DNA from 2 places in the Lysinibacillus sp. EB271-A1-10B genome. Region 1 is predicted to be linked to the other one. Evidence: predicted binding sites of a transcription regulator. Region 1 holds the regulator's gene; the other holds the start of a gene.

Region 1 (16,994 bases):
TTTTATTTCCAAAATGTCCAATCTGTTGGACATTCTTTCGCTGTTCTATCCGTCACTTTGGCGTTTCTATCCACGTTTTTCGCTGTTCTATCCGTCACTTTGGCGTTTCTATCCACGTTTTTCGCTGTTCTATCCGTCACTTTGCCGTTTCTATCCACGTTTTTCACTGTTCTATCCATCACTTTGGCATTCTATCCACGTTTTTCGCTGTTCTATCCGTCACTTTGGCGTTTCTATCCACGTTTTTCGCTGTTCTATCCGTCACTTTGGCGTTTCTATCCACGTTTTTCGCTGTTCTATCCATCACTTTGCCGATTCTATCCACGTTTTTCACTGTTCTATCCGTCACTACTGGTTCCTTCACCTTCATCTAGAGCCTTTAAAAAGAAAAAAATCAGTAGGAAAACTCCCACTGATTAAAACGTTACTTTATTTCGTTTCTCTCTAAATGTTCCCGATATCTCCTATGGACAGTGGCTTTGCTTACGTCAAAGCTTAGCCCCCTAAGAGTCATAGCTATCTCCTCAAATGTGAAGCCTCGATTGCGGAGTTTGACGATTTCTTCTATAGGGACATCTTTACGTTCCTGACCGTTTGGGTTTCCTCGGTTAGATAAATTATTTTCAGGGCGGTAGCCATTTTCAACTGCACGACGCATACCACGACGTATTTTAGCATTGTGGATTCTACGCTGGTACTCCTCTACAATTGCTAAAATTTCTAGGAGCATCGTATCCATTTCATTTAATTGTACAGGTCCCGCGTCTCGCATAGAGAAAACATTAGTTTCAGTTTTCTGCAATAAATGCAAAACGGCCATTCGAGCATTTCCACGTCCTAAACGTGTTTCATCCTGCACAAATAATGCTGTTACTTCTTTTTCTTTTATGAAATCGAGCATTTCTAGTAAACCCTCTCGTTCCACATCATAGCCGCTATGCTTATCCTTAAAAACAAGTTTCACTTCGTAGCCCTGTTCCTTAGCATAGCGTACTAACTCCTCCTCCTGTCGCTCTAATGAGGAGCTTTGTGTCTCTTTTTCTGTACTCACACGGCAATAGACAACAGCCGATTGTTGTTTTGTTATCATTTTACATTTCTCGCAATTTCAATTGAATTTATAGGATTGGATTGGTCGTCACCCACTACTGGAATCACTAGAGAATTACCTGCAATAATTCGTACGTTCGATAATTCATTTTCTGCCTTAACAAGCTTAATCCATTCATCCGATTTCATTTTACCACGGTACTGTTCGGCTAACGACCATAAACTATCACCATGTTCGACTTCAATTTCTGCGTATGTAACATCTCCTGGATCTGTTATAAAAAGATATGCTGTAAATAGAAGACAAGCTCCTAATAAAGTTGTAATATGTGGATTTTTTTTAAACCAGTTCATGTGTATAACCCCTTTTCAAGAATGTCTGTTCGGAATATATGTTCTTATAATAATGCGAACAAACGTTTTTGTCAAACACTTTTCGAACCTATGTTTGCTTAAGTGTTCGCATTCTGCTATACTACTAATAAGTAGAATGACTAGAAAAAAGAGGTGAGCAATCATGAAAAAAGTTTCGAAAAGACAAGAGGCCATATTAGATTTCATTAAAGAAGAGGTACGCGCAAAGGGTTATCCACCATCTGTACGTGAAATTGGTGAAGCAGTTGGACTTGCTTCAAGCTCTACAGTTCATGGACATTTAGCTCGTTTGGAGCAAAAAGGCTTAATTCGACGCGATCCAACTAAACCACGTGCCATTGAAATTCTAGAGCCAGAGGACTCTATTCAAAAGCAACAAGTTATTCATGTACCACTTGTTGGGAAGGTTACTGCAGGTTCTCCGATAACTGCTGTTGAAAATATCGATGAATATTTCCCGCTACCGGATATTTATGGTACAAGTGAAGATCAGTTATTTATGCTAGAAATTATGGGTGAATCAATGATTGAAGCTGGCATTTTAGACGGAGATTTAGTTATTGTTAAACAAAAATCAACAGCTGATAATGGTGATATTGTCGTAGCAATGACTGAAGAGAATGAAGCAACTGTAAAGCGTTTCTTTAAGGAAAAGAGTCATTTCCGTTTACAGCCTGAAAACGCAACAATGGAGCCAATTATCGTAGACCAAGTTTCTATTTTGGGTCATGTTGTAGGTCTTTATCGTCGTGTTCATTAAAAGTATCTCAATAGCAACGTACAAAAAGAGGATTCTATGTTCACAAATGGGCATATACCTCTTTTTCTTATTTTTCGAGTGCCATTTTATACACTAAAAAAGAACCCACCTTATATGGATTCTTCCCTCTAGCAATGTCTTTAGTTAATTTCCATCCTAAGCCATGTAATGCTTATCAAGTTTTATGCCTCTACCTTGAATTTCAAACTCGCCTCTACAAATGCAGTGAATAATTTTTTTGATGCTTCATCTCCTACAATGGCTAGCTCTTCAGGATGCCATTGTACTGCTAGACAAAATGGTAAATCTTCGTGTACTACGGCTTCAACGATACCATCACTTGATTTGGCTGCCACTTTCAATTTTTCTGCTGCTACGTTTATTGCCTGATGATGAAATGAATTCACCGGAATTTTTTCTTCCTCAATAATTGTTGTTAATAATGTATCCGATGTTAGATCAACATGATGTGTAGCAACGCCCCGTGCCGCTTGTTGCGTATGCTTTATTAATTTTTTACTATGATATTCACTATCAATATCCTGATAGAGAGTGCCTCCAAACACAACATTTAGCATTTGAATCCCTCGACAAATGCCGAAAATCGGCATTTTCCGAATAGAGGCCGCTTCAATCAAGGAAAGTTCTACTGAATCCCTTTCCGGATGAATCTTCCCTAACTTTGGTGTAGGTTCTGCACCAAAAAGAAATGGATGTACATCATGTCCGCCCGATAGTAATAATCCGTCCGTCAACGATAAAATTTGTGCTACATCCTCTTCAACTCCAATCGGAATTATAAGAGGTACACCCCCAGCTTCAATTATACTTTTGCTATAAGCAGCATTTAATCTTGAGGACAAATTATCCTCCGCAAAGGCTGTTATTCCGATAATTGGTTTCATGTTATCCCCTCCATGATCTTTATCTAGCATTAACTACCTATAAAAGCTCGAAGACTATTAATCATCGAATGAATCCCCCACTGATTAATTACCAAAATCCAAGATACCAGTTCATCAACGCATCCCCATAGAAATAGATAATAATAGCAGCTAAAGCAATAGAAGGTCCGAATGGTATAGGCGTTTTTCTTCCCTGTCCGCGTACTTTTAATACTACTATTCCAACAATCATGCCAATTACAGCAGCTAAAAATAGCGTCAGAAGTGCATGTATTGTCCCGAGTACAAGACCAAGTAAAAAGAATAATTTAATATCACCCCCACCCATTCCACCTCTTGATAGGACAGCTATACAATATAATATGCCAAAACCTACCAAGGCTCCAACTATACTGTCCCACCACGGAGACAAAGGAGATATGACGCGTCCCAAAACTAGCAATGGTAAAAAGAATAATAGCACTTTATTGGGAATAAGCATATAAGCAAAATCCGACACGACAATAATGACTAATAATGAAATTAATAATAGTGCTACAAAAAATTCTGTACTGAAGCCCAATTTCCAATAAGCAAAGGCAAAAAACACACCTGTTATAAGTTCCATCAATGGATAAATCCAAGAAATTTTGTGACCACAGCTACGGCATTTTCCCCCAAGAAATACATAAGACAAAACAGGTATCAAATCAAACGCCGTCAGCTGTCTCTTACAAGAAGTGCAATGCGAGGGCGGACGCACAATGGACTCCTTCAAAGGCACACGTAAACCAACTACATTAAAAAATGAGCCTAAAACGAGCCCAAATACAAAAACAGTAATTGTATAAGCAATCTCCATTTTTATTTCCTCCTATACTAATAGACGCCCATACATCGGATGTATGCGCGCCATCAAATTTATTGTTGTCCTTCATAATAGAACGTCGTTACTTGTATGGTAGATTTTAAGGTTGTATCGGCGTCCTCCTGGAATTTCTCTTCTTCACCAGTCAACGTGAAATCGATAGCATCAATTTTCATCACACGATCAATTTTTTCAACCTCTTTTATAAACTCGACCATTGCTTCATTATCCAGTGCGACAACATCAATACTAAATGTTACTAGTTTTAATTCTTTTGGTAAGGAGTCTTTAGTGAAAGTAGCAGTTGGTATTTTATCTTTCGCTTCAGGTGTTTCATCATTTTTAGCAACAGCTTGTTCCTCAGCTTCATTTGCAGGTTGCTTTGGTTTAGCCTGTTCCTCAGAATTTATCGAGTTTGGATCTGTCATAGTAGAATCCATTACGAGCGAATCATAATTATTAAAGTCCATAGCTTCTACCCGTGTTCCCGTCACCGCTTCAATCTCTTCAATATTTCGAATTACCTCTTCAATAGCTCGTGTTTGAGGTACTTTTTTACGCAATGATAAATTACTTGCACTAGTTGATTTACCTTTCTCTTCAATTAAAGCAATCTGCTTCTGAATTGTTGATATTTCTTGTTGAAGGGAGTTAATTGAACTTTCCTTCGCATCTACTTCTTCTAATTTAGGTGTTACTATATAGTAATATAGCGCAAATAAAATGGCTGCAATGAAAGCTGTTAAGATAATAATCGTTGAATTTTTACTACTAGTCATGATTCTTTACCTCCAGCGAGAAATTTAAAATCAATTCCTAATATAATCGTTGCCGAATAACGAGGCACTTCCTTAAACTTGTTCTTCGCACTTTCTTCCTCTTGATTCCCTATAGATACATCAAAATTAGAAATAGTATCAACCTGAATATCATTGAAATAGCGGCTTGCTGTTAGCTTTTCTAAATAAGATGATATTGCTGACATTGTTTCAAAATCAGCCGTAACCTCAACATTTTTTTCACCAAATACATAATCCCTTAAATACGTTTGCTCTGGTAACAATACTTGGGTTTCATCCATTAAGGGGGTCACTGGATACGAGACCTTTTCCACAAATTGTACAGATTGTTTCAATGAGCCTTTGTTCACATTTTGCTTTACATCTAACTCAGTTTGAAGTTGTTCGTGTTGGGATGAAAGCTCCACTTCCTGCGCACTTAATTTTGTAAGATCACTTTTTGCTTGGAAAAACAAAAAAACCATATATCCTACTATCATACCAATAAGAATAATAAATACTATATATATTGAAGTAGGGGTTGAATGCTTCTTTTCCAAATTCGGCAAGAGGTTAATTTCTGGTACCATTAGTTAACCTCCTTTAATGCAAGTCCAATTAAGCTTGCAAATTCCTCTGAAAATTGAGGGAATGATTTTTGAATGACTGAATCATTTAACATAATAATCGGTGTCGGAAAATTATTTTCTAACAAATCTTTAATCGTAGGAAGTAGTGGATTATCTCCTAGAATGATAATCTCATCGACACTTTTCTCACCTTTATGTAAGGAAAACTTAAAAAAATTCATGATACGATCGATTTCAAGCATTTGATCGGTAAGAATGATACGATAATTGTCATCAGCATCTAAACGATAAGAAAAACTAAACTCCTCAATCTCTTCAAACTTCCATTCCGATAAATCTGTATCAAACGATTGATACCGTAAAAACTCCAGTTGGCCATATGAAAAAATACTAATCGACAATTCATTGATGGACCAATCCGCTATTAAATAAGTTCGATTATCTTTTATTAACTGCAAATGCTCTAACAGACGAATATTACACAATGTACGAATATCTGCTACTTGAGGTTCTAATGTAGCATCGAGTAATAGTCCAATCATTTTCGTCACTTCTTCTGAAGGTGCTGCAAATAGCATCGCCTGTCCATCACTAGGTTTTGGATCATACACATCAATAAGAGGATCTTGAAATGGAAGATGAATGGACTGACCAAGCTCCATTTCCACATACCCTTTTAATTCATTCCACTCTATATCATCAGGATGCTCAAAGCTCTTTAACAAAACGGAAGTATCCGGTACAAAAATACGCGCATTTTGCTTTTTGCCTGCCCATTTTGCCACATTATTTTTCATGACATCAAACAATTCCATTTCATCATGAATAACAGAACCTTCAACAACTCCCTGTGCTAATGGCATTTCATAGCCCTTCCATTGTGACGGGTCAGTACCTTTTGCCACAATCGCACGCAATATATAATCCTTTATCTCAATCGACACATGCGATTTTTTCTTTTTTGTAAACATAGGGAAAGATGCCTCCTTTTTCTGATATCTATTTTATTAATCTATATAAATTAATCATTCAATTGAACATCCAATTTACATTGGATGTTCTGTGAAAAATTAATTATTTATTCATAGCTCCAACTAAATCCTTTCCACTTATAGTAGTTGCTGGCGGTGCGAAAGCACCAAATTTAAATTTATCTTTATTTTTAATGTTTACTAAAGCATTGAATTTGATTTCATAAGCTTTATTTTTAGTATTATACGTTACTTGGTCACCTGTATATAATTCACCCTCATACACCTCTTCAAGTACATCCTTATTACAAGTAATTACATTATTATCATCTGCAGCACCACAAGATCCATCAGCAATAGCAATTTTTGCACCTGATAGTAAACCTGCCGCATCTGAAAGGATTGCTTTGTCTTTAGAATTATTAATAATATTCCCGATAGCAGGAATTGCAATCACTGCAATAATCGCTAGAATAACGATTACTGCCAATAGCTCAATTAACGTTAAACCTTTTTGATTTTTCAATAGTTTTTTGTTCATGATTTTTTTAAACATCAATGTTCCTCCTTATAAATTGTTATGATTAGTCCAAAAATATGTACCCCTACAACAACTACTACTACAGCCTTTTCTATACCACCCCCTTTATAGTTAGTACGCTTACATATTTTCGTATAATGCGAACATTGGTAGGAAAATTGCCGCGACAATTACACCGACAACCGCTGCTAAAACGAGTATCATCAATGGTTCAATGAGCGATTTTAGTGTATCAACGGAGCGATCTACCTCTTCCTCGTAAAAATCCGCTATCTTTTCGAGCATATAATCCAGCGAACCTGTTTTTTCCCCGATAGAAGTCATTTGGGTTACTAAAGGAGGGAATAGCCAACTTTTTTCTAGTGGCTCAGATAATGTACCGCCTTTTTCTAGGTTATCTCTCGCCTCCATTACAACCTTCCCTACAACTGGATTCCCTACAACTTTCTCAACAATTGTCAGTGCATGTAGAATGGGTACTGAACTACTGAACAGAGATGATAAAGTTCTAGTCATGCGAGAGATTACATTTTTTTGCATCAAAATGCCAAATACAGGTAATCGCAATAATGCATAGTTCACATTGTAATGAAATTGCTTATTATTTTTATAGAAAAATCGAAATAGAAGAATCGATAATATGAGAATCCCAATTGCAATATACCAGTATGCTATTAACCAATCTGAAATACTGACAACAACAACCGTTAATATTGGCATTTCCATGTCCATTTCTTCAAAAGTAGCCATAAATGTCGGAACGATAAATATCATTAGAAACATACCTACAGCGATTGTAAGCACAGATAAAATAGCCGGATATGTCAATGCCGATTGTACTTTCTTCTTAATTTTGAATTGCTTTTCAAGTGTCCCTGCTAAGCGCTCTAGCGTCTCATCGATATTCCCTGTTGCCTCACCTGAGCGCATCATATTAATAAACATGACTGGAAAAGCCTTTGGATGCTTGGCTGCTGCATCTGAAAACGCTGTACCCCCACGTATATCTTCTTCCACTTGTTGTAAAGCTTTTTTTAATGCTTTACTTTTCGTTTGCGTACTTAAAATATGTGTTGCCTCTACAATTGAAACGCCAGCACGGATTAGTGTTGCATATTGACGACAATAAATAACGAAATCCTGGTGTTTTACTTTTCCGCCAATGTTTAAGTCTTTGTGTAAAATGCTTTTAGACTCTTCCAGCTCACGGGCATTAATGCCTTGTGTTCGTAATTTTTCAAGTGCTACCTTTTTGTTAGTCGCGTCAATAATTCCTTTTTTGTGTGCACCAGTTTTTGTGCGTCCACTATATCGAAAAACGGTCAATTATAATCCCCCGCATTCATATATGGCCTTGCGTCTTCCAATGAAATTCTCCCCATAGCGATTAGCTGCTGCATAGACGATTCCAAAGTATGCATACCTAACGCTTTACTCGTCTGCATAACAGTAGGAATTTGGTGAACTTTCTCATTTCGAATTAAATTTGAAATAGATGGTGCTTGTACTAATATTTCAGTAGCAGCAATTCGCCCCTTGGCATCCTTACGTACGAATAAACGCTGTGAAATAATGCCTACTAAAACATTGGCTAGTTGCACACGAATTTGTCCCTGCTGATGTGGTGGGAAAACATCTATAATACGATCAATCGTAGTCGGAGCACTACTTGTATGTAATGTCGCCATCACTAAATGGCCCGTTTCTGCCGCTGTGATAGCTGTTGAAATCGTTTCGTAGTCACGCATCTCACCTACTAAAATAAGGTCAGGGTCTTGACGAAGAGCAGCACGCAAACCATTGGCAAAGCTCTGAGTATCAACCCCTACTTCACGTTGATTGATAATGGATTTTTTATGTGTATGTAAATATTCAATTGGGTCCTCAAGCGTGATAATATGCTTTGATTTTGTTTCATTAATATGATCAATCATTGCAGCAAGCGTTGTAGATTTACCAGAACCTGTTGGACCTGTTACTAAAATAAGACCCTGTGGTTTCTCTGCTAATTGATACAGTATCTGTGGCATATTTAACGATTCAATGGAAGGAATTTTCGCTTCAATCAAACGGGCAGCTATCGTCACTTCATTGCGTTGATGATAGGCATTTACGCGAAAACGACATTTCCCTTGCAATGAATAGTTAAAATCGGTTTCCCCTTTATCATGAAACTCTTGTAATTTATGCTCAGGTAAAATAGTTTTCACCATTGTCTGTAATTCTTCAGAAGTTAGTAGTTCACTCCCATATTGTTCTAGTTGCCCATGGATACGATAAACTGGCGGGATTCCCTTTGTTAAATGAAGGTCAGACGCTTTTTCTTCAAATGCGCGTGTTAATAGCTCATCAATATTTCTACATGTTGTCATGAACGATTCACATCCTAATCTGCATTTGCTACACGCAATACTTCTGAAGTGGTTGTTTGTCCTTCTACTACTTTTAACAGCCCATCTACCAGTAATGTGTAATAGCCTTCTTGTTTCATATAATCACGCATCGCACTATCGCTACTTCGACTTAATATCATTTCTTTAATATTGCGATCGATTGGTAAAATTTCATGAATAGCCATCCGTCCACGATAACCTGTTTGATTACACGAAGGACAGCCTCTTCCGCGTCTACCATGTGTAACTCCTTCAATGCCGTTCTTATGCATGATTTCTAATTCATGCTTCGTAAAAGCATAGTCTTCTCCGCAATCTCGACAAATACGTCGTACTAAGCGCTGTGCCATAATCCCTACTAGTGAAGAGGATAATAAAAACGGTTCTATCCCCATATCCTGTAGTCGAGAAATTGACTCAACTGCACTATTTGTATGTAAAGTACTTAAAACTAAATGCCCTGTTAACGAGGCACGTACTGCTATTTGTGCTGTTTCAAAATCCCTTATTTCACCTATCATTACGATATCTGGGTCCTGACGCAAAATTGAACGCAATCCAGCTGCAAATGTTAAACCTACTTCTTCTTTCACTTGAATTTGGTTTATACCATCGAGCTGATATTCCACTGGATCTTCTACTGTAATGATGTTTACATCTTCTTCATTCAAGTTGCTTAAGGCTGCATATAATGTAGATGATTTCCCTGATCCTGTAGGGCCTGTTATTAGCAAAATACCATTAGGATTGTCAATCATGTTTCGGAAAAGGACTTCGTTTTGCTCTGTAAAGCCAAGCTTGTCAATTGAATTGGCAACACTGCTTAAGTCCAAAATACGCATCACAACTTTTTCTCCATAAACAGTTGGAAGAGTCGAAAGTCGAATATCTACTGGCTTGAAATTAACATTCGTTTTAATACGTCCATCTTGAGGAATTCGATTTTCCGTGATATTCAAATTCCCCATAATTTTGATACGTGCTAATATTATATTTTGCATATGTTTCGGTAACGAGCGCTCGGTTCTCAATACCCCATCTACTCGATAGCGAACCCTTAAATCCGTCTCCTGTGGGTCAAAGTGGATATCGCTTGCTCGTTGGGCAACTCCATTAGCAATTATTTGATTAACTAGTCGGACAATCGGAGAATCCTCTCGTTCAATTTCCTCCTGTGTTTCAGCAGCTGTCGCACCAATGTCGAGCAATGCAGCCTCCATAGACTCTTGCAAATCATAATATTTCGTTAGGGTACGATATAAGTCATCCTTAGCTGCAATACTTGTTTCGATTTGGCAGCCTGTCGCCATACGTACTTCTTCTATTGCAAAATAGTCCATCGGGTCAGCCATCGCGATGAAAAGTTTATTTTTTTCACGACGGATTGGAATAATATTTGTTCGTTTAGCGAGTTCAGCCGGAACAAGTTGAAGTAAGTCTGGGCTTATTGAATATTGATTCAAATGAATGTGTGGGATTCCTAGCTGAAACTCTAGTACTTCGATTAACTGTTGCTCAGTTAAAATATTTTCTTTTATGAGAAAATCGCCTAATTTCTCATCTTTTGTTTTGTTTGTAAGCGCAAATTCCAATTGCACATTTGTTATAACTCCAGATTCAACAAGTAAATCACCTAATCGCTTTCGCCCAGTTTTTACGATCATTCACATATACTCCTCTCTTTATGGGCTTGTTTGTACAAAATTCCCACCTTTATCATAGTAGCCATATACAATCTCAGGATCATTCGGATCTTTTGAAGTATTTGCAGATGTATCTTTATTGTTATTTACAGCATTATTGACGGATTTTTCATTTTCAGATTGTCTATCTGGTAATCCATCTCCATCTAAATCCATGTTTAGATCAGGATCACTCGAATCGGAAGTTCCTACTTTTTCATTACTATTTTCTGGAACAACAGGCTGTCTTGAAGATTTCAAAATGATTTTATTAACAGGTGGATAGTAGTCACGGCTGACTAGTTCCTCCGTAGTGTTACCATTTTCTAAAACAGAGCGATAAACTTCGACCCGGACGCCTACTTGACCTTTTTGGATAACCTCTTCGCTGCCTACTGGTAAGTCTTTAGAATAGCGAATAATGACTCGTGGTTGTATGATCTTATCTTTACTAACTCGAACAGTGATTTCTTTTTCTTTCTTTTGAGCTAATAATTCCACTTTTAAAGAATCACCTTCTACTGTGAGTTTTAACTTATTCGATTGATCAGAACGGTTTACAAATTGCAAATCTTTATCTAACGCACGATTTACCCTTGCATCCAGTCCTTGCTGTAAATAATTCGGCCTCTTTTCTTGAGAATGTCTCTCTGAAATCTCATAATCAGTTTGAAGAGCAGCATGATAAAGCATAGAGGCTACGAAATTAATTGCTTCACTATTTGCTTCGTCATATTTTTCTTCTATCGTTGTTAAGTAAGAAAATGGCACTTCAGGTAAAATAATAGAATCGTTTAGCATATTCGTTAGTTTATCAACACCCATTGCATTTGCAGGTATTTTCTCAATCGATAGAGCCAAACGCTCCGCTTCTATTAACTGAGTATCTGCAACTGTTGCATTAATTTTATGACTTTTTAAATAGGAAATTTGAGTGATAATTGCATTTAAGGTCGCATCAACCTCCCATACACTAGTAGCCTCAAGCTGCTTCTTCACTTGATCATCTACTTCCACATGTAAGGGTATATGTACCGCTTGCTCTTGCTTCCAAAAAGCAAACCAAGACTTGTCTGTTAAACTATGATATTCAGCTATAGAACTCTCTACATCAAATACAAATAATTTTGGATCCAGTGAAATCGTAATATTGGCCCCTTCTACGCTAACAGGAGCGTCTCGCCAAATATTAATAGCCTCTTGTAAAGCATTTTCAATATCACCACCCTCTAAATCCTTAACCGATATTCCTCCGATTGTAGATTCAACACCTTTAGCCAGTGCACTATCTACGATCATATTAGGTACCCAGACTGTTAATAAGATGATTAGAACAGCTACCATTGCGCCTAACTTCAAATATAATTTCATAGCCTCATCACCTTTACAAATATAGTCAAAAAAAGAATGTCTATTTACTCATATAAAACAATTACTTTTTATTCATATTTTTACAATACAACACAAACTATATTTAAAAATGAGCCTTTCATCCTAAAAATAGTTAAATTTCAGTGAACTTATCTTTTTTAAACATGAAATTGTAATTACTATTGAAATGTTGTTAATGTGTTTTATGGACTATAAAACACAGTCATATATCTCCACACAACTTTCGATGTATACATATCGAATCAACTACCCTAGGCAAAAAAGACTATTAATTTCAGGTTCAATTGAAAGGTTGCACTTTAAATTCAAATAGCGCCCTCTTTCTATTCTCACCAAGAGTTTAACCAATATTAAAATAAGGGTTATTTAGAAAATCTGAATTCATTCCAGACATTCTAAATAACCCTTTTCTATTACTTTCTCACATCAATTGGAACCCCTCGTCATAGACAGCATTAAGCTTCTCTAAAACTAACTATATAATTGTAAAAATAATGTCATTACTAAGACGACAAGCTTAGTATTCTATTGTATCAAAATCAGAATATCGCATTCTAAACAACCTCTTCATGCTCCGTGATATTTATTCTACTTCAAGCATACTATTAGAAATTGTTAAATTATTATTTTCTTCAAATACTAAACCACCATTTGATATTGTATCTTCAATCGTTTTTGGTTTGTAAGTAACAGTTGAACCTCCACTCGTATTTACTGTATAAGCCATTATTCCTCCTATAACTTCTCCTGATCCTCTCATTGTGATTTTTGCGTCGGGGGCATAAATATATAAGTCGTGATTATAAGACCCTCCTTCAACATTGATATTTGATCCACCTGCATATAGATTTCCTTGTACGCTACCAGAACCATTTATTTTTATATCAGCTGATTTAGCATATATAGAGGCTTTTGTTTTTGTATCACCAGTAAAATCCATTAACGAAGTGCCTGTATAATATACACTTAATTGCCCTATGTCTCCTGTATTATTCATACTCGAACTTCCCTTTAAATTAAAAGCATCCTTAATATACAAAGTTAATCTACCGCTCCCCGTAATATTTAAGTGCCCTTCCGTGAAGTTAAAGTTATCTATATATAAATTTTTGTCTGAATTACCTACATCAATAGATAACGTTCTGCCCGAAGAAACTATAAGCGTTTTCAAGTACATATTTTGAGTAAGCGGGAGAGTACCACTAAAGTTTTGATACCCATTTATGTGTCCGTTTCCTCCACCGTCAATCTTAATTGAATGATTTTCCAACGAGAGTTGCGTTTGATTTCCATCGATGGAAACTTGAATTGAATTTGTATATGGTCTTGTGCTTAAACTAGTAAATTCATTATCCGGGAAAGGTGGTAATACATCCTTAGGAAATGCAACATTCCCTATAATCTCATTCGTAACATTCATCCAGCTCGGCTTTGAAAACTTATCTGGAGTTGTTCCAATCTTACCAGTAATTTTAGCACTCTCTTGTGTAATACTAATTTTTCCACTGTCAGAAACAACATCCCCATTAAGTTTACCTCCTCCAAGTTCGATGTTTTTTATAGCGTGGATAGCAGCGGAATTTGAAAAACCAGAACCCGTTCCGCTTCCTAAATCGATTGTAATTGTCTGTGCTACTGTTCTCGTTTTCTTGCCAACATTACCAACGGACGTTATTTTATATTGTAATTGTTCAGTACTTTCTTGAATAACTGTTACATTTGCAAAAGTTTTTTCATTAAATTGTTCATCAAAAGTCACTGTATCAGCATATGTTGATTGATTCTTTTCAAAGATTTTTTCTAAGCTACTTTCAAATGCATCTATAAAATCTGACTTAAATTTTTCCGGCTTTCTTTTATCAGGAGGTAGCTTATTGAATTTTTTTCTATTTTCATCGTATGTAATTTTAACTAATTGTTCTACTTTGCTTTTTGTACTGTTTAAGCCACCTTCTGCAATGTAAAAAACAGATTGGTCATCTCGCTCATTAGCAGACATCTTTAATGAATTAGCAGTAAGTGTTAAAAGCGTAATTCCAAGAACTGAGATAAAAGCAATTGTAAAAATTACTAAAAGTAACGAATAACCATTTTCTTGTTTTAGATTCTTAAACATTTAGCTGCCTCCCCTAAAATATATAGTTGATGAAAAAGGCTTACTATTTGGCGTTGTAATATCAATAATTACATGACTCCGTTTATCTTCAATGTTAAAATCAAGCACATTCGCTGCAATCATTTCATCATTTCTCGTAATCGTCTGATCCTTTTGGTAATATACATAAGTATATTTTTTATTATTTTGATTATTTATTAGTGTATATTCTGTATACTCATCTAAAGCCTTTTTATGAATTTCAGTAGATTTACGCGTATCTTTAGTAACAACTTTCAAAATATAAGTTGTGTCAGATAATTGAATAGTCGATTTCATTTGTTTATCGCTTGTAGTCTTACTGTTCATTAAGATAGACATAAGAACAATAGATACAATCGTAGCTATTACAGTAACAGCCAAAACTTCTAGTAAGGTCACGCCTCTCTCATTTTTGAATTTAGACATATGAACCACCTCTTTTCTTACAAGCTAAAGATATTTTGCATTTTCGCTTTTAATATCGCCCCTCTTGAATCATAAACTTCGATAGTAACCCTAACGGTATTATCATGCGAGATATCTTCAGCATTCACTATTATGATTTCCTTGTTTTTAGCATTAGAGGGTGTCACTTTATACCGAGTGATATTACCTGTTGAATTCACTTCATCCTTTTCAGCTAGATACGGAAAATTAGATTCCCACGTTTCGATCGTGGTAGATTTAAAGTAGTTATACATTTTCTCCATTTCCTTTTGCGCTAAATAGGTGGCATCAATAATTTGTTCAGAGCTTTTTCCGGTTTTATTCGATTGAATGAGTAAGCCGAAAAAGGATAATAAGATGATAGTTATTATAACTAAGGAAGCAACAACCTCAATTAAAGAGAATCCCCCTTGACTCTTAAATAATTTTCTATTTTGACGCTTCATTTTCTCCCTCCTTATGCTGATCAAACTTTTTAGTAATGTAAGTTAATCAATTATGCCTCGGCATAATCACGTCTGGAATCGGCTTTGCGCTTAGACATGCGCGAGGGCCGACACGATGTCGGTCATTTCGGTAATGCCACAGGACTTGGCGTTCCTAGACTAAGTTCCTCTGTTTAGCGGGCGTTTGGACACCCGCCGAAAGAAGTTAAAAGTACATTAGACTTTAACACTAAAACAATAGTACTTATAGTAAATAAACTTTCCTATTAATTGAATATTACCTATGCTAATTATACTATTTCATATATAAACAGCATTTACAACACCACTTTTTCGTATGAATTTGTATTTATTTTTAAATTTTTCAATTGCTAAAATATGTAGATCAAGCTAAGTTTAAAAAGCGATTAGATATAAAAAAACCGTTTACCATAAAATAAAGGTAAACGGTTTTAATGTTGTTTTATTGCAACTCCATGCTTTAGATCAATATTATTTATTTATTTCTTCAACAACCTACCCGACAACAACAACCCAATCCCACCTATCAAAATAAACAGGACAGCTCGTATTAATAAGTCTAAAGCGGATAAATCAAAGAATATAAGCTTAATAAACGCAATCACTAAAATAACAAACCCTGTTAGGCGTAATGTTTGTAAGTTACGCACAGTGCTAAGCCATAGTGAGATACTGGCTGTCAGGAATAATGTGATCGTTGAAAAGGCAATGCTTAGTTTCCAATCTAGCAAACTATTATAGGAAAGTTGATGGATAAGACCCCAAACCGATATCATCGTAAGCACAACGCCTGCACTTACAACTTGGTCTAGAAGTTTCTCTGCTTGCTCTTGATAGATTTGGTAAATGCGGCCCTTCATCAGTACATCAATCATTATTGCTATGATCACAGCAATATACACGATTCTTGTTACTATATTTAGCCACTCGATACCTTGCATATTGTATGGAATAATTTCAAGCATTACGGTGAAGAGAACGAAAAACCCACCAAGGACTGGCGTTAATGCACGCCCCTTGTATTTTATTGGTACTAAAAGTGATCCCGCGAAAAGTAAAGCTAGGATTAAACACGTTAAATGCGGGATATTACCAACACTTGCAAAGTACAATTCATCCAGCTTTCCGATATAGGCTAAGAAATAACCAGCCGTAATAACTGCTAAAATATCAATCACATATATTTCCTTCATAAACTTTTCGAAGGATGTCAGTGTCTCTTTTGGACGTCTCGCATATACATAAATAATTAGGAGATATATTCCCGGCATTATTAAGCTAATATGATCTATGCTGAAGAACGGTGTCGGCTCATGAATAATAAAGTTTAAAGCGACTGTAATTGTAAATGAAAATGAGCCGACAACCTTCATCATACTTGCTCGTAATCGTAAACTCATCATAACACCTGCAAAGGTGATGAACGGGATGAGCAATTGATCTACTTCCCCTGGTAAATTCATAACTAGCAGCGTATTACATAGTGTAATAAATGCGAGTGTTACGGCACTATCAAATGCCTCCTGCCATTTTTGCTTATAGCCATAACCCGCTACAGCTGCAAACAAGCTGATTACTATGAGTAATAGTGCTTCGCTATATTCAATTGGTCTAATAATAAAGTTCAGGAGTAATAAACTAAAAGTTCCTAGACTGAA
Region 2 (16,994 bases), on a different contig from region 1:
TGAAGAATTGCAGGAGGAGCTAGGCAATGAATTAGTAGAATTCCAGCAAAAAATGGGCGATTTTGAGCTGCAATTACTATTAAGTGGCCCTTATGATCAAAACAATGCGATTTTAGAGCTGCACCCAGGAGCAGGTGGTACGGAATCTCAGGATTGGGGCTCAATGCTACTTCGTATGTACACACGCTGGGCTGAGAAACGTGGCTTTAAAGTGGAAACAGTTGATTATCTTCCTGGAGATGAAGCAGGTATTAAATCTGTAACATTGTCCATTAAGGGTCATAATGCTTACGGCTATTTACAAGCAGAAAAAGGTGTTCATCGTTTAGTACGTATTTCACCGTTTGACTCTTCGGGTCGTCGTCATACATCATTCGTTTCTTGCGATGTTATGCCTGAATTCGATGATAATATTGAAATTGATATTCGCACAGAGGATTTAAAAATTGATACGTATCGTGCAACAGGAGCAGGTGGTCAGCATATTAATACGACAGATTCAGCTGTTCGTATTACGCATACTCCTACTGGTACTGTCGTACAATGTCAGGCAGAACGTTCACAAATTAAAAACCGTGAAAAAGCTATGACGATGTTAAAAGGGAAGCTTTATCAATTAGAGATTGAAAAGCAGCAAGCACAGCTAGATGAAATCCGTGGCGAACAGAAGGAAATCGGCTGGGGTTCACAAATTCGTTCATACGTATTCCATCCTTACTCAATGGTGAAGGATCATCGTACAAATGAAGAAACAGGTAATGTAGGAGCGGTGATGGATGGCGATTTAGATCCATTCATTAACGCATACTTACGTTCAAAAATCGGGTAATGAAGTCCCCTCAGAGGCACAGTAACATTGTGCTTTTGAGGGGTTTTTATTTTCACTACAATTACACCAAAGCGAAATTCATTGCTTTAAAAAGGTGGGTGATTCGGGGTGTCCTGACTAATCTGCTTGCGCTCATTCATGTAATGCTTATATAACATCGATGCATTGACAAATTGCTTGCTAATCGAAGCATATTGAATGGGTAATTCAATTTGTTTATCGTTTTTCAGTGTGACGATACAGCCCGTTTTACTCGGTACAATATTCGAAATGGCGTGAAGTCCAATCCAGATGTTGTGGACAGAGTTTGGCGAATAGATTGGTAGAAAAATACACGGATAACCATAATCATAAGCAACAACGATTGGAAGCTTATGTTGATTGCCGAAGAAGCGTTTAGCGGAATGCTTCGCTGCTTCATAGGTTGTACCTAGTGAAATACAAGATTTCCGTAATATATGCATTGGCCTCCGTGTAACAATAAGTTCATTATGCTTATCGATTACCCGAGTGAAAATTTTAGAGTCGTACTGAACTGGCTGAAGTAAATAGGTGTTAAAAGAAAGTAAATATCCATTGACGTAGTTTGCTGACATCTATGTAAGCCTCCTTTTCTATTTCTTCTTGAAGTGTATAACACAAAAATAAATTCAGAAAATATAGATAAAAGAAGGAAGTTCGTGCTATTTCAAGCAATTGCTTAGAAAAATTGCTTAAAATAGCACGAGATTAATAGTAAATCGAAGTGATTTTCAGTTCTAAAGCATTGCATTTTAATTTCAATTTTCTTATAATTTAGAAAAGGATCGAGGTGAGATCGTTGGATAAATATTATTCGTATACAGATTTTCTAAAAGCCGTTGGTCAGACAAAGAAAGTTGATGAGGCAGAGAAATTATTAAACGAGATTTATTTAGATTTATTTTTAAATCATATCCAGCGTAAGCATCGTGAAGAGCAGCTCATGGTTCTGATAGATAGAGCACTCGATGACAAAGATGAAAATGCATTTCATCTATACGCAACCGAACTAGTAGCTTTACACCAAGATACAACTGAATAATATGACGAGCCCGCTCTCTGATATTGGAGGGTGGGATTTTTTTGTGATTTTATTTGTAAAATTGATGAGTGGATACCTTGAATTCGTTAGGAGTGTAGAGTATGTAGAAGGCTCAGAGAAGAAAAGAAGACATTTTGGAGTCTCTTTTGCCAGGATTCTATACACCGTTAAAGAAGTAAAGCATCCCAAGTTGTGTCTCTCTTTTTTTATTTTTCCCGAAAAGTTTTTTTATAGTGTCACAAATCCCCATTAATTTCAGTTATATAGGTTAGAAAGGAGGGGAGAGATTTGACTGTACTGAATAACTCCAAGGAAAAAGCCGATTTAGATATAAAATCTATCGTGGAACAAGTTCAAACAGGCAATATTCATGCCTATACAGAAATAATTCGTTGTTTTCAAAAGCCAATCTATATTTACTGCTACTATCTTTTAGGAAATAAAGAAGAAGCTGAGGATGCTTCACAAGATATTTTTATAAAGGGATTAGAGAATATTAGTCATTTTTCTTATACTGTTTCTTTCTCAGCATGGCTTTATAAGATTGCTCATCATCACTGTATTGATTTAATAAAAAAGAAAAATAAAGGTTTTAAATTTTGGACAAGTTTTAAGAAAGATCATGCGTACAAGCACACTCATGAACAAGGATTTCAATATGACGATATCATTCATGAGTTATTAGAACAGTTACATATGGACGAAAGAAGGATTCTGCTACTTCGGTCAATAGAGGATTATAGCTTCGACGAAATTGCTTCTATTATGGAACTTAAGCCAACTACTGTTCGAAAAAAATATGAACGATTACGTAAAAAATTGTTGAAAAAGAATAAGTTAGGAGGGGAAAGTTATGAACACTCGTTCAAAACAGGAGGATAAAGCGTTAGATCAGTTAGAAAGATTAATCCGAGAAACCCCAATGGAAGTTGATTTAGTTAATCGTACAATGAACAAATTCGAAAGTACTCGTTATACAAAGCAGCCAGAAAGCTTTAGAACTTCTAAGAACAAGCGTCAAAAAGTAATGATGATTACGGCCTCTGCAGCAATGATTTTTAGTCTTATATTTATTTCTAGTTTAGTTTCACCAACTTTGGCTGCAACGATCAAACAAGTTCCCGTGCTTTCTTCTATTTTCAAACTCGCTGGTGATCTTGGCCTGCAAACTGCTGATGAGAAAGGGCTCTCAACGAAACTTAATACAAGTGCTACTCATGATGATTTTACATTAAATGTATCAGAAGTAGTGTATGACGGTACACGCGTTTCAATAGCTATTGAACGCCCTCATAAAGAAGATGAGAAAGAAACGTTAATGGAACGTATCAATAATATCGAATTGCTCATTAATGATGCTCCTGTTGAATCCTTTGCTCCGGATAAATCTATTGGAATTGTTACGAAGCCAGGTAAAGATAATGATTCTGCTATTATTGAGTTTTCTGATTTGAGAAACCAGGGAGGAAGTCCTTTCCCAGAACAGTTTGATTTAACAGTATCGGCTACAATAGATGGCATACAGGATCCTTTCAAAATTGATATTCCTGTGAATAAAATCGAAAACTATCTGACTTTACAACCTAATGTAAGTCGAGAATACAAAAATATTCATTTTAGTGTTGAAAAAGTCGAATTTACACCAATAACGACAGGATTAACTACACGAGTTGTTTTAACTGACAACTCAATTTTCACGCTACCTTTACTAACGATGGGTGTAGATATTTTTGATGATCAAGGCCATAAACTTAAATTAATTGGCGGAAATGGTTGGAATGCTACAGATGGAAACATTCATATCTCTGATCTTAGATTCCAGCCATTTGAATCTATTCCCAAAACATTAACTCTTAAGCCATATATACACCTCTTTGATGAAAATGAAATGGGAGCATTTCAAATGGATGAAAATGGTGAGCCAAAGATTCAATATATTCCTGAGTTAGAGGTTACGCTCCCTATTAATTCACAAAAATAAAAAAGTAGAGAAAGTGAGGCAAATCTCACTTTCTCTACTTTTTAGTATTTCAAACTATTTACTTAAAAATATAATTTTCCAACCGAGCCGATTAGTTTTACTGGTAACCCGAGCAGTAATTCAGCTAGCTGATCAGTTCCCCCCAGCAACCCAATCAAAACCCCTAGGCTCCGCTTACATAACCTTTTAATAAACCTAAACCCGGCGAGCAATTCGTCACCAAACAGTGAATTTCCTGCTAAGATCATGTATTTACATCGTCCTATCCCGATTAGCTAACATTTGGAAAGGGTAATCTATTGATAGAGAGGTTCCGATTAATCATTGTAGTACATACGTTCTGTTGGATTCATCGCAAATAGAGCAAATGAGAAAATATTTACAAACATTCGTTCGTTAAATGTTCGAAATTTTAATAACGCTATGCTAAAATATATGTACAAATTGGAAGGAAAGGACGGGGACATGTGTGCAAACATTTGATTTACAAGCGCCATATACGCCTAATGGGGATCAGCCACAGGCAATTGCGGAATTAGTGGAGGGTGTACGTGCAGGTAAACGTCATCAAACGTTGCTTGGGGCAACAGGAACGGGAAAAACGTTTACGATCTCTAATGTCATTAAAGAAGTAAAAAAACCGACACTTATTATGGCACACAATAAAACACTAGCGGGTCAATTATATAGTGAGTTTAAAGAGTTCTTCCCTGATAATGCAGTTGAATACTTTGTTAGCTACTATGATTACTTTCAGCCAGAGGCTTATGTACCGCAGACGGATACTTATATCGAGAAAGATTCAAGCATTAATGATGAAATTGATAAGTTGCGTCACTCTGCGACATCTTCATTATTCGAGCGCGATGATGTCATTATTATTGCATCCGTGTCCTGTATTTATGGTCTAGGTTCTCCAGAAGAATATCGTGAACTGGTCGTATCAGTGCGTACGGGAATGGAAATTGAACGTAATCAGTTGCTTCGAAAATTGGTCGATGTACAGTATGAGCGTAATGATGTGAGTTTTACACGTGGGACGTTTCGGGTACGTGGTGATGTAGTGGAAATTTTCCCTGCATCCCGTGATGAACATTGTATCCGCGTGGAATTTTTCGGGGATGAGATTGATCGAATTCGAGAGGTGGATGCGTTAACTGGAGAAATACTAGCAGAGCGTGATCATGTTGCTATTTTCCCAGCGTCCCACTTCGTTACACGAGAAGAAAAAATGCTAAAAGCTATTGATAATATTGAAAAAGAGTTGGAGGAGCGTTTAGCTCTTTTGCGTTCAGAGGATAGATTATTGGAGGCGCAGCGTTTAGAGCAACGCACTCGTTATGATTTAGAAATGATGCGTGAAATGGGCTTTTGCTCGGGGATTGAAAACTACTCGCGTCATTTAACATTGCGTGAAGCGGGGGCGACGCCATATACACTACTTGACTATTTCCCTGATGATTTTTTACTTGTTGTCGATGAAAGTCACGTTACTTTGCCACAAGTTCGAGGGATGTATAACGGTGACCAAGCACGTAAAGGTGTGCTAGTTGAGCATGGCTTCCGTTTGCCATCAGCACTAGATAACCGCCCTTTACGTTTTGAAGAATATGAGAAACATATACATCAAGCTATTTATGTATCGGCGACACCTGGTCCGTACGAGCTTGAGCATACGCCGGAAATGGTGCAGCAAATTATTCGTCCAACTGGGCTGCTTGATCCACAAATTGACGTACGTCCTATTGAAGGGCAAATTGATGATTTAATCGATGAGATTCAAGGTCGTATTGCTCGTGATGAACGAGTGCTCGTTACAACGTTGACGAAAAAAATGTCAGAGGATTTATCAGCTTATTTGAAAGAGATGGGCTTAAAGGTGGAGTACTTGCATTCAGAGATTAAGACGCTAGAGCGAATTGAAATTATTCGTGAGCTGCGAAAAGGTACTTATGATGTTCTAATCGGCATTAACTTATTGCGAGAAGGGCTAGATATTCCTGAAGTTTCTCTTGTGGCAATTTTAGATGCTGACAAGGAAGGGTTTTTACGTTCAGAGCGTTCATTAATTCAAACGATTGGACGTGCCGCGCGTAATGCTAATGGTCATGTCATTATGTATGCAAATAATATGACGGATTCGATGAAAAAGGCGATTGAGGAAACGAAACGTCGTCGAGCATTGCAAATGGCGTATAACGAGGAGCATGGTATTACACCGAAAACGATTGTGAAGAAAATTCCTGATGTTATTCGTGCGACACAGGTGGCAGAGGAAGAAGAGACTTATGTAGCGAAGGCTACAAAAGGTAAGAAGCTGACGAAGGCGGAAAAAGAGCAGTTACTTGCTACGCTAGAATTAGAAATGAAGGAAGCAGCAAAAGCACTCGATTTCGAACGTGCTGCTGAGTTGCGCGATACAATATTTGAATTGAAATTAGAAGGGTGAACGGCTTGTGAAAAATACTGAAATAGTCGTGCAGGGCGCACGAGCACATAATTTAAAAAATATTAATGTCACAATTCCACGCGATCAATTAGTCGTGCTAACAGGTTTATCGGGCTCAGGGAAATCATCATTAGCGTTCGATACGATTTATGCCGAGGGACAACGTCGTTATGTAGAATCCCTTTCAGCCTATGCCCGTCAATTCCTTGGTCAAATGGATAAACCAGACGTCGATGCGATAGAGGGATTATCTCCTGCTATTTCAATCGATCAAAAAACGACGAGCCGTAACCCACGTTCGACAGTTGGGACAGTAACGGAAATCTATGATTATTTACGTTTGCTATATGCACGTATTGGTAAGCCTATTTGTCCAAATCACGGTATAGAAATTACCTCTCAAACGATTGAGCAAATGGTCGATCGTTTATTAACTTATCCAGAAAGAACGAAAATGCAGTTGCTTGCTCCAATGGTAGCAGGGCGTAAGGGAACACATGTAAAGCTACTGGAAGATTTAAAAAAGCAAGGCTTTGTTCGTGTACGTATCGACGGTGAGCTACGTGATTTAGATGATTCGATTGAACTTGATAAAAATAAAAAACATTCAATAGAAGTAGTCATCGATCGTGTTGTGATGAAGGAAGGCGTCGCGGCACGTCTTAGTGATTCCTTAGAGACAGCATTACGTTTGGCAGATGGGCGAGTACTTGTCGATGTGATGGAACATGAGGAATTATTATTTAGTGAGCATCATGCTTGCCCATTATGTGGTTTTTCAATCGGTGAGCTAGAGCCTCGTATGTTTTCATTTAACAGTCCATTCGGAGCTTGTCCAAGCTGTGATGGTTTAGGCTCGACACAAGAGGTTGATCTTGAATTAGTAGTACCCGATTGGGATCGAAGTTTATTAGAGCATGCTTTAGCACCGTGGGAACCGACAAGCTCTCAATATTATCCTCAGTTATTAAAGGCTGTGTGCGATCATTATGATATCCCGATGGACGTACCTGTAAAGGATCTACCGAAAGAAAAGATGGATAAAATTTTATATGGTTCTGGTAAAGATAAAATCCATTTCCATTATGAAAATGAGTTTGGCAATGTGCGAGATCAAATGATTGAATTCGAAGGTGTTGTCCGTAATGTGGAGCGCCGCTTTAAGGAGACAACGTCTGATTACGTGCGTGAACAAATGGAAAAATATATGGCCCAGCAAGCATGTCCATCTTGTAAAGGGTATCGCTTAAAGCCTGAAACATTAGCTGTAAAGCTAGCAGATAAGCATATTGGTGAAGTGACACAGTATTCGATTCAGGAAGCTGATACATTTTTCAAAGAGCTGGATTTATCAGAAAAGGATATGAAAATTGCTCGACTTGTTTTACGTGAAATTGAAGAGCGCCTTGGCTTCCTTGTCAATGTAGGGCTAGATTATTTAACATTAAGTCGAGCGGCAGGAACACTTTCAGGGGGAGAAGCTCAACGAATTCGCCTTGCAACGCAAATCGGCTCGCGCTTAACGGGTGTTCTCTATATTTTAGATGAGCCATCAATCGGCTTGCACCAACGTGATAATGATCGACTTATTAGCACATTGCAAAATATGCGTGATATTGGCAATACGCTTATTGTTGTCGAGCACGATGAAGATACAATGCTGGCGGCGGATTATCTTATTGATGTTGGTCCTGGTGCAGGTGTGCATGGCGGTCAAATTGTAGCGGCAGGAACACCTCAGGAAGTAATGGAAAATGAAGAGTCTTTGACGGGGCAATATTTAAGCGGTAAGAAGTTTATTCCACTGCCAATTGAGCGCCGTAAACCGAATGGACGTAAATTATCGATTAAAGGTGCCAAAGAAAATAATCTTCAAAATGTGAAAGTGGATGTGCCACTTGGCTTATTCGTTGCTGTAACTGGAGTTTCAGGTTCAGGTAAATCAACGCTTATTAATGAAATTTTATATAAGTCCTTAGCTCAAAAGCTAAATCGTTCAAAGGTGAAGCCCGGCGAACATAAAGAGGTAACGGGGATTGATGAACTCGAAAAGGTTATAGATATTGACCAATCACCAATCGGTCGTACACCTCGCTCAAATCCTGCTACGTATACAGGCGTTTTTGATGATATTCGAGATGTTTTTGCAACAACAAACGAAGCAAAAGTACGTGGCTATAAAAAAGGTAGATTTAGCTTCAACGTTAAGGGAGGTCGCTGTGAGGCTTGTCGTGGTGACGGTATTATAAAAATTGAAATGCATTTCCTTCCAGATGTTTATGTGCCATGTGAAGTTTGTCATGGAAAGCGTTATAACCGTGAAACACTTGAAGTGAAATATAAAGATAAGAGCATTGCAGATATTTTAGATATGACGATTGAAAACGCAGTCGTATTCTTCGAAAATATTCCGAAAATCCAGCGTAAGCTACAAACAATCGTGGATGTAGGATTAGGTTATATGAAATTAGGACAACCTGCCACAACGTTATCTGGTGGTGAGGCTCAGCGTGTAAAATTAGCCTCTGAATTACACCGTCGTTCAACAGGTAAATCATTCTATATTTTAGATGAGCCGACAACAGGCTTACATGCGCATGATATTGCACGTTTACTCGTTGTTTTACAGCGCCTTGTAGAAAATGGCGATTCAGTGCTAGTCATCGAACATAATTTAGATGTCATCAAAACAGCAGACTACATTATCGATCTAGGGCCTGAAGGTGGCGACAAAGGTGGTACGATTGTGGCGACAGGTACGCCAGAAGAAGTCGTTGAAGTCAGCGGCTCATATACAGGTAAATATTTAAAGCCAATATTAACAAGAGATCGTCTACGTATGGAAGATGCTTTAGCCAAGGCTTCTCAATAAAGTACCCACTAAAAAAGTTCGCAATTTGCGAACTTTTTTTACGTTAGGGGCATACTGGGAAGGTGGATGTCGATAAGAACTAAAAGTAGGGTAATAAAACGTGAAAGTTAATCGATAAACTTCAAAAGTTGGGTGACATTCTATTAAAACGAATGTCATATGAATAAGTTGATCTTCGTTCCGGCTGGATGCGCCCAGCCGGAACGGAAATCAACCACACCTTATGGTAATGTGCCTAAAATAAGATATTTTCCCAATTTTTTGTTTTTGGGTGAAACTTTTCACAATGTGTTTCGTATAAATACTATAACGAACTGAGGGAGGCTAATTTTAATTATGCAAAATGAACGTCAACGAATTTTAGAACTTGTGGAAAAAGGAACAATTTCAGCGCAAGAGGCGATTACATTATTAGAAGCATTAGAGCAACCTAGCAAGTCCACTCAACATGTTATGAATGATGTGTCAAATGAGGGCCAGCATTCCCAAACAGAAAAAGAGTCAGTATTTAAAGGTGAAAGTCCTAAGAGTGAACAATCGCAAAAAGACGAGGATTTCCCTAAATATTTCCAAGAAGAAATGAAGGACTTCCGTAAAGATTTATCACAAATTGGTTCACTTTTTATGGATATGATGAATACGGCAGTAAAAAAGGTCAAAGAATTTGATGTAGCTTCTCCATTTGGTGATAAATTTGAGTTTACACATACGGAAGAAGTTGCAGCTGAACATGTAGATAAAATAATTGCTGAATTACCGAATGGCAATTTTTCATTAGAAACCGCTGAAGGAGATAGCTTCCAAGTCGTTTGCAAGGTAAAGGCACCTCTTGTTAATGATAGTGAAGAGGAAACACGTGCTAATTTCCTAGAGCAATTCGTTGTCAAAGAAGATGGAGATTCATTACGAATCTTAAGTCAACTTAAGCTAGTGCAAGTAAATGTGAAAGTCCTTGTTCCAAAGGATAAATTAGAAAAATTATCAGTACGTTTAATGAACGGAAGTGTTACTTTACAAGATACGGACTTCGAGCATTTAAAAGTAAAGACATTAAACGGTGCGATTAAAGGCTCTAAATTTAACTTTGGAAAGGCAGAAGTGGATTCTTCTAATGGTTCCATTGAATTAACAAATGTTCGTGGTAAAGATTTAGAGGCTGAAACATTGAATGGCCGTGTTTATTTAGATGGCGCATTGGATGAAGTTGAAGCAAAATCGGTTAATGGACATGTTGTGGTCACAACTTGCTCTACTAATTCATCGAAAATCAAAGCACAAACAGTCGCAGGAGCCGTTGAATTGTATGTGCCACGTACAATATCGTTAAGCGGTAAAATTGTTACGAATTTTGGTAAAGTAGATGTAGGTATTCAAGATGCTTCAAAAATTGAATCACAAGATCAATTTTTATCAAAAGTCGTACGTTTCGATAAAGAAGTAGAGAATGCTAATCGTCTATTTATCGAAGGTGAGTCTAAAACAGGTGCAGTTTTAGTACGCTATACAACGACTGACGAGCAAACTGTTTAACTAACAAAAGCATTCAGGCTATGTATACTAACATAGTTTGAATGCTTTTTTTGCTTAAAAACTTTAGAAAGGCAGAAATCGAATTTCCTCTAATGGGCTCGATTTCTGTTATTTTGTTTGTCGAGGTTGTAACACATTTATGGCAATCAGATAACGAAATAACAGGAACTACCACGGAATGAAATGAAACTGTAATAATAAAGGTAGAAATTGAGTGTTATAATAGGTTACGAAATACCTCTTACATGTAAGAGATTTAGGTGGTTTAAATATGATAGAAATGAAAAATGTGACAAAGAAATACCCAAATGGTGTTGTTGCGACAAATGGAATTTCCGTTAACATAAAGCAAGGTGAATTTGTCTACGTTGTAGGTCCAAGTGGAGCAGGTAAATCTACATTCATTAAATTAATGTATCGCGAGGAAAAAGCTACTTCGGGAGAAATCACTGTTAATGGTATAGATTTAGCTTCCTTGAAAAATAAAAAAGTACCTTTTTTACGTCGTCAAATCGGAGTGGTTTTCCAAGATTTTAAACTTTTACCTCGTTTGAATGTTTATGAAAATGTAGCGTTTGCTCTAGAGGTAATCGAGGAAGAACCAGCAGAAATTCGCCGCCGAGTGATGGAGGTTTTAGAGCTTGTAGGACTGAAGCAAAAGGCAAGAATGTTCCCTAATGAACTGTCAGGTGGCGAACAGCAGCGTGTTTCGATTGCACGATCAATCGTGAATGTGCCGAAGGTCGTTATTGCGGATGAACCTACCGGGAATCTTGACCCTGAAACGTCTTGGGATATTATGAATTTATTTGAAGAAATTAATGCGAGAGGTACAACTATAGTAATGGCAACACATAACCGTGAAATCGTAAATACGATTCGTCGTCGAGTAATTGCAGTAGAAGGCGGAATGATTGTCCGTGATGAGCACGGAGGTGACTACGGCTATGAAAATTAATACGGTAAAACGTCACTTTAGAGAAAGTTTAAAGTCTCTTGGTCGTAATAGCTGGATGACTATTGCTTCCGTAAGTGCAGTTACAGTTACATTAATATTAGTAGGCGTCTTTGCGCTTATCATGATGAATTTAAATAAAGTAGCATCTGATTTAGAAAACGATGTTGAAATTAAAGTATTAATTGATGAAACAGCAGGTAAAGCTGATGAAAAAGCGCTCATGGAAAAAATTAAGAAATTGCCAGATATCGCTGAGATGACTTATTCGACAAGAGAAAATGAATTATCTAAATTAGTAAAAGATTTTGGGGACGATTTTAAACTATTTGAGCAAAGTAACCCATTACGTAATGTTATTTATGTGAAGGCTTCAGATCCTCAGCAAACAGCTAAAGTTGCTAAAACAATTGATAAATTTAATTATACATATGACGTTATGTATGGTGAAGGCAAAGTTGAAAAGCTGTTTAACTTCTTGAATATTAGCCGTAACGTAGGGATTGTGCTTATTTTAGGATTATTATTTACAGCAATTTTCTTAATTTCTAATACGATTCGAATTACTATTATTGCGCGTCGAGATGAAATAGAAATTATGAAACTTGTAGGAGCAACGAATTCATTCGTGCGTATCCCATTTTTATTAGAAGGAATGTGGCTCGGAATTTTAGGTTCTATTATTCCGATTGCGGTCATCGCAACTCTTTACCACAATGTATATAAAATTATTGCGCCTCGATTAAAAGGCGAACTTGTCCAAGTACTTGATTTCTCACCTCTTGTGTACCAAGTAAGCGCTCTACTATTACTGATCGGTGTGCTAATCGGTATTTGGGGAAGTTTCATGTCAGTACGTAAGTTTTTAAAAATTTAGCTTTGTGAAGCAGGACAAGCATCAACCAAAATTAATAGTCGAAAAGGAGTTCAACCGGTGAAAAGTATGGCGAAAAACTTAATGAAATCACTTGCTGCAGCATCTGCACTATGTCTTTTTATCCAAACTCCATCAGCTTATGCAAATAGTTTATCGGATTTAAAAGATGAAAAAAGACAAATTGAATCAAAGAAAGATGGCTTAAATTCATCCATCAATAATAAATCAAATGCTATTAATGTAAATGAAGACAAGCAGCAAAAAATATTAGATCAAATTCAAACATTAAATGCTGAAATTGATAAAACGAATAGCAATATTAAAAATGTATTGGAAGAAATTCAATCTACAAATAAAGAAATAAAGTCTTTAAAAGATGATATAGCCGAGCTTCTACGCAAAATTGAAGAGCGTGATTTATTGTTAGAGGATCGTGCTCGTGCCATTCAGGCGGGTGGTTCCGTTAGCTATATAGATGTACTGCTTAGTTCTAATAGCTTCGTAGATTTTATCGATCGATTCTCTGCTGTTAATGCTTTACTAGAGGCGGATCGTCAAATTATCCAAGATCAAAAAGAGGATAAGCAAAAGTTAGAGGAACAAAAGCAAGTTTTAGAAAGCAAACGCCAAAAGCTTGAAGACAAAAAAGCCGAGCTTGATCGTTTAAAAGCATCATTAAATAGTCAAAAGACTGAGAAAAACAAATTAATTGATCAATTAGAAAAAGAACAAGCAAAGCTGAAGACTGAAAAAGTATTGCTTGAAAAAGAATATTCTGAGGCTCTTGAGATTAGTGCGGATTTACAACAAAAAATCATTAATGAGCAAAATCGATTAGCTGAAATTGCTCGTCAACAAGAAGAGAAACGTAAGGCAGCTGCTGCAGCCGCAGCCGCAGCAAAAGCATCTAATTCAAGTAATTCAAACAGTTCAAGCAGTAATAGTGGTGGAGGGTCTTCAACAGTCGAAGCGCCACCATCGAATGGTACATGGATTAAGCCAACAAATGGTCGTTTAACATCACCTTATGGCTGGCGTAATATTGGCGCAGGCCCAGAATTCCACTATGGGGTCGATCTTGCAAATAGCACAGGTACTCCAATTTGGGCAGCTGCTGACGGTGTTGTTTCTTACGCTGCACCACTTAGCTCGTATGGTAATGTTGTTATCATTACGCATTCTATCAATGGCGAAATTCATACGACAGTATATGCACACTTAAATTCTTTCAATGTTAGTGTTGGTTCAGAAGTATCCCAAGGTCAGCAAATAGGAACAATGGGTATGACTGGACGTGTAACAGGACCTCACTTACACTTTGAAGTGCACATCGGCGCTTGGCGAGGACAAGCAGTCGGAAGTGTGAATCCATTAAAATATATTCCGGTATAAACATATTGAAAGCTATACATTAGAGTTCTTCTAATGTATAGCTTTTTTGTTTGCCATTCACATTTGTTAAGAACTAGTATTATGTGGAAGCCTTTTTCCTAGTGTGGCACCATTTGATGTAATATATTTATAGTGTGAATACCTCTGTGGGTATTTGAATGAAATTGCTCAGCAAAAGGCTATTTTTTGCATGTTTCAGGGAGATTTTTTGAACACACTGTGAAATGACAGTTCATATAAAGAATATATGCTATGCTGAAGCTATCTTTTTTTGTGGGGGATTTATTAGGTGAATAATACAGAATGGTTCTCTATCCGGACATTAACATTACCAGCAACTGCTGTCGCTCTGCTTGTGGCGTTTTTTATTGTGTGGCTCGTTATACGGGTACAGTTTCCGAAAAAATGGGCGGGGGTATATGGAGACGCGGTTTTTACCTTTATTCTCGTTTGGAAATTTAGCGTAATCGTCACTGATTTTAAAGCTGTTATTGCTCAGCCGTTTGCGCTCCTTTATTTCAATGGTGGAACAATCGGTGTCTTTTTAGGAGTTATGGCAGTCTCACTACAGATTTTGTGGAATCGAAAAAAAATCCACTTTGACGAAACTGGAATTGTTGCTTGTAGCTGGGCAATCATTTTAACGCAATCGAGCTATCAATGCCTTGTAGTGTTACTAAATGATAATCCAACCAATAGCGAAGTGATTACTCTACTTGTACTAAGCACACTAACAGTCCTCATATTATGGAAAATAACCGCTATCAATCGTGCATTATTTTTATATACGTGTGGTCTTATCATTGTGGCCTTCTTTCAGCCGCTTGGTTTATGGCAACCGGCTGTAGGAGTGAGCGTTGTATTATTTATAGTAGGTATAGGGATTCAGCGTCTAGCTGGCGTAACTAAATCATATGGAGGTAAGGAATGAAAAAAAATATTGGACTACTTATCGTCGTGTTATTAGTAGTCGCGATGATTGGTACATATGTTAAACAGCAGATTGATGAAGATCGTGAAATTGAAACAGCTTCTCTAGGGAAAGAAATGGACGAACGAAAGATTGGTTTAAAAAATGGAGATACACCACCGGATTTTACTTTAACAAGTTTGGATGGCGAAGATGTGACATTGAGTGAGCTTCGCGGAAAAAAAGTCGTGTTAAACTTTTGGGCAACATGGTGTCCACCATGTAAGGCAGAAATGCCACATATGCAAAATTATTACGAACAAAATGCTAAAAAAGATAATGTAGAAATAATAGCTGTCAATTTAACAAAGGCTGAACGAGACGTTACAGAGGACGAAAAAATAGATTCTGTCATGACATTTAGAGAAAGTTTCGATCTAACATTCCCTATTTTACTCGACCCGAAAAACTCAGCCGGCTTAGACTACCAAGTACTAACGATTCCCACAACCTATTTTATTGATTCAAATGGATATATTCAACGTGCTATTAGAGGGCCGATGAATGCGGAAATGTTAAAAAGCTATGTAGATGCAATGGACTAAGCAAAAAATAAATTTGGAAAGAATCTGCTCGTTTGCCAGAAGAAACGAAGCAGATTTTTTTATGTGAGTATTTCCTTGTTTATTAAATACCCGCGAATGGGGAGAGAATACCCGCGGAGGGGAAGGAGATACCCGCGAATGGGGAGAATACCCGCGGAGGGAAAGGCGATACCCGCGGAAGGAGGGTGAATACCCGCGAATGAGGAGAGAATACCCGCGGAAGGAAAGGAGATACCCGCGAATGGAGAAAATACCCGCGGAAGGAGGGTAAATACCCGCGAAAAGAAGGTAAATACCCGTGAACAGCGAAACAACACCCACGCTAGGAAATGCAAACCCCCACGATCCGCAATAGAACACTCGCGCTAGGAAATGCAAATCCCCTTAATCCGAAATAGAATACCTACGCTACGAAATAGAAAGCCTGCGATACACAATAGAATACTAGCGAAACAAAAATCATAGGATTCAACAAAGTATTTTGAAGCTTAATCTTGTATGTTTGAAAAATAAAATTCATACAGTAAAAGAGACGGAGGAGGGAAGGTTTGCGCAAAATGATGGCGGGTGTTGGCGTACTTGCTAGTAGTCTATTGTTAGGGAGTGGCATTTATTTTGACTGGTTTAATTTAGGGGATAATAAGGAACCGGTCGTTACAGAGGTTGATTCGATTAATGAAGCGATGAATTTAATTGAAAAAAAATCTGTATACAGTACGAAAAAAGATGCGTTGGTGGAAGGGGCACTTCGTGGTATGGCAGATGCTATTAAGGACCCTTATAGTACCTATTATTCGAAGGAAGAGGCGGAACAGCACCGACAAATGTTAGCTGAGGAAAGAGTGGGTATTGGGATTGAGCTAACTGAAAATAACGGGAAATTTATTGTTGTGTCTCCAGTCCGTTCGTCCCCAGCAGATAAAGCAGGGATGCGCTCTCTCGATGAAATTGTACAAGTTGATGGCACTCGAGTGGAAGGTAAAAAGATGAGTGAATTAATGCATTTAATTCAAGGGGAGAAAGGGACGAAAGTTACGATTGTCGTCTATCGTCCGAGTGAAGATAAACATATTAAAATGACGATGGAACGAGCAGCAATTTCTAATAAAACAGTGACGAGCGAAGTAGTGAACGTAGAAAATACGCCGATAGGTTATGTGGAAATCTCACTTTTTGGTGAGAAAACAGCAAATGAGTGGGTTGCCGAAACGAGTAAGTTGCTTCGAAAAGATATAAAAGGGTTAGTGATCGATGTGCGAGATAATCCAGGTGGTTATTTACATAGCGTCGCAGCGCTACTGAGCACAGTTTTGGAGAATGGCAAAGTGTTTGCCTATATGCAAAATGCTGAAGGTGCTATGGAACCATTAAAAACGGAATCAAAAAGCTTTGACGAGAATTATTTACAGTCAATGTACAAAATTCCGATTGTTGTTTTACAGAATGCGGGCAGTGCATCTGCTAGTGAAGTGCTTAGTGGCGCTTTAAAAGGATGGGGACGTGCTTCCCTTGTTGGTGTTAAGAGTTTCGG

What was found. Region 1 encodes LexA, which represses DNA repair genes until DNA is damaged. Its sites were predicted from a motif close to CGAACATATGTTCG; they were not measured.
Region 2: the regulator LexA is predicted to act here: its motif matches at 4,256-4,269, upstream of uvrB (excinuclease ABC subunit UvrB).

Annotation. Positions count from the first base shown of each region.
Region 1 is NZ_JBYTDL010000001.1:50,270-67,263, forward strand. It holds gene AC3WSK_RS00275 (hypothetical protein) at 3-179, opposite strand; gene AC3WSK_RS00280 (hypothetical protein) at 179-349, opposite strand; gene AC3WSK_RS00285 (YneB family resolvase-like protein) at 425-1,090, opposite strand; gene yneA (cell division suppressor protein YneA) at 1,087-1,404, opposite strand; gene lexA (transcriptional repressor LexA) at 1,568-2,185, shown strand; gene AC3WSK_RS00300 (gamma-glutamyl-gamma-aminobutyrate hydrolase family protein) at 2,368-3,090, opposite strand; gene AC3WSK_RS00305 (prepilin peptidase) at 3,179-3,931, opposite strand; gene AC3WSK_RS00310 (potassium transporter) at 3,991-4,716, opposite strand; gene AC3WSK_RS00315 (PilN domain-containing protein) at 4,713-5,306, opposite strand; gene pilM (type IV pilus biogenesis protein PilM) at 5,306-6,277, opposite strand; gene AC3WSK_RS00325 (prepilin-type N-terminal cleavage/methylation domain-containing protein) at 6,381-6,833, opposite strand; gene AC3WSK_RS00330 (type II secretion system F family protein) at 6,939-8,144, opposite strand; gene AC3WSK_RS00335 (type IV pilus twitching motility protein PilT) at 8,141-9,190, opposite strand; gene AC3WSK_RS00340 (GspE/PulE family protein) at 9,205-10,875, opposite strand; gene AC3WSK_RS00345 (G5 domain-containing protein) at 10,894-12,264, opposite strand; gene AC3WSK_RS00350 (pilus assembly PilX N-terminal domain-containing protein) at 12,869-14,401, opposite strand; gene AC3WSK_RS00355 (type II secretion system protein) at 14,402-14,848, opposite strand; gene AC3WSK_RS00360 (type IV pilus modification PilV family protein) at 14,866-15,315, opposite strand; gene AC3WSK_RS00365 (DUF2339 domain-containing protein) at 15,816-16,994, opposite strand, start outside.
Region 2 is NZ_JBYTDL010000005.1:25,255-42,248, reverse strand. It holds one part of gene prfB (peptide chain release factor 2) at 1-829, shown strand, start outside; gene AC3WSK_RS09100 (competence protein ComK) at 916-1,425, opposite strand; gene AC3WSK_RS09095 (IDEAL domain-containing protein) at 1,650-1,892, shown strand; gene AC3WSK_RS09090 (RNA polymerase sigma factor) at 2,181-2,774, shown strand; gene AC3WSK_RS09085 (DUF4179 domain-containing protein) at 2,746-3,873, shown strand; gene uvrB (excinuclease ABC subunit UvrB) at 4,343-6,322, shown strand; gene uvrA (excinuclease ABC subunit UvrA) at 6,330-9,194, shown strand; gene AC3WSK_RS09070 (DUF4097 family beta strand repeat-containing protein) at 9,531-10,724, shown strand; gene ftsE (cell division ATP-binding protein FtsE) at 10,996-11,682, shown strand; gene ftsX (permease-like cell division protein FtsX) at 11,672-12,556, shown strand; gene AC3WSK_RS09055 (murein hydrolase activator EnvC family protein) at 12,614-13,948, shown strand; gene AC3WSK_RS09050 (hypothetical protein) at 14,238-14,879, shown strand; gene AC3WSK_RS09045 (peroxiredoxin family protein) at 14,876-15,463, shown strand; gene AC3WSK_RS09040 (S41 family peptidase) at 16,021-16,994, shown strand, end outside.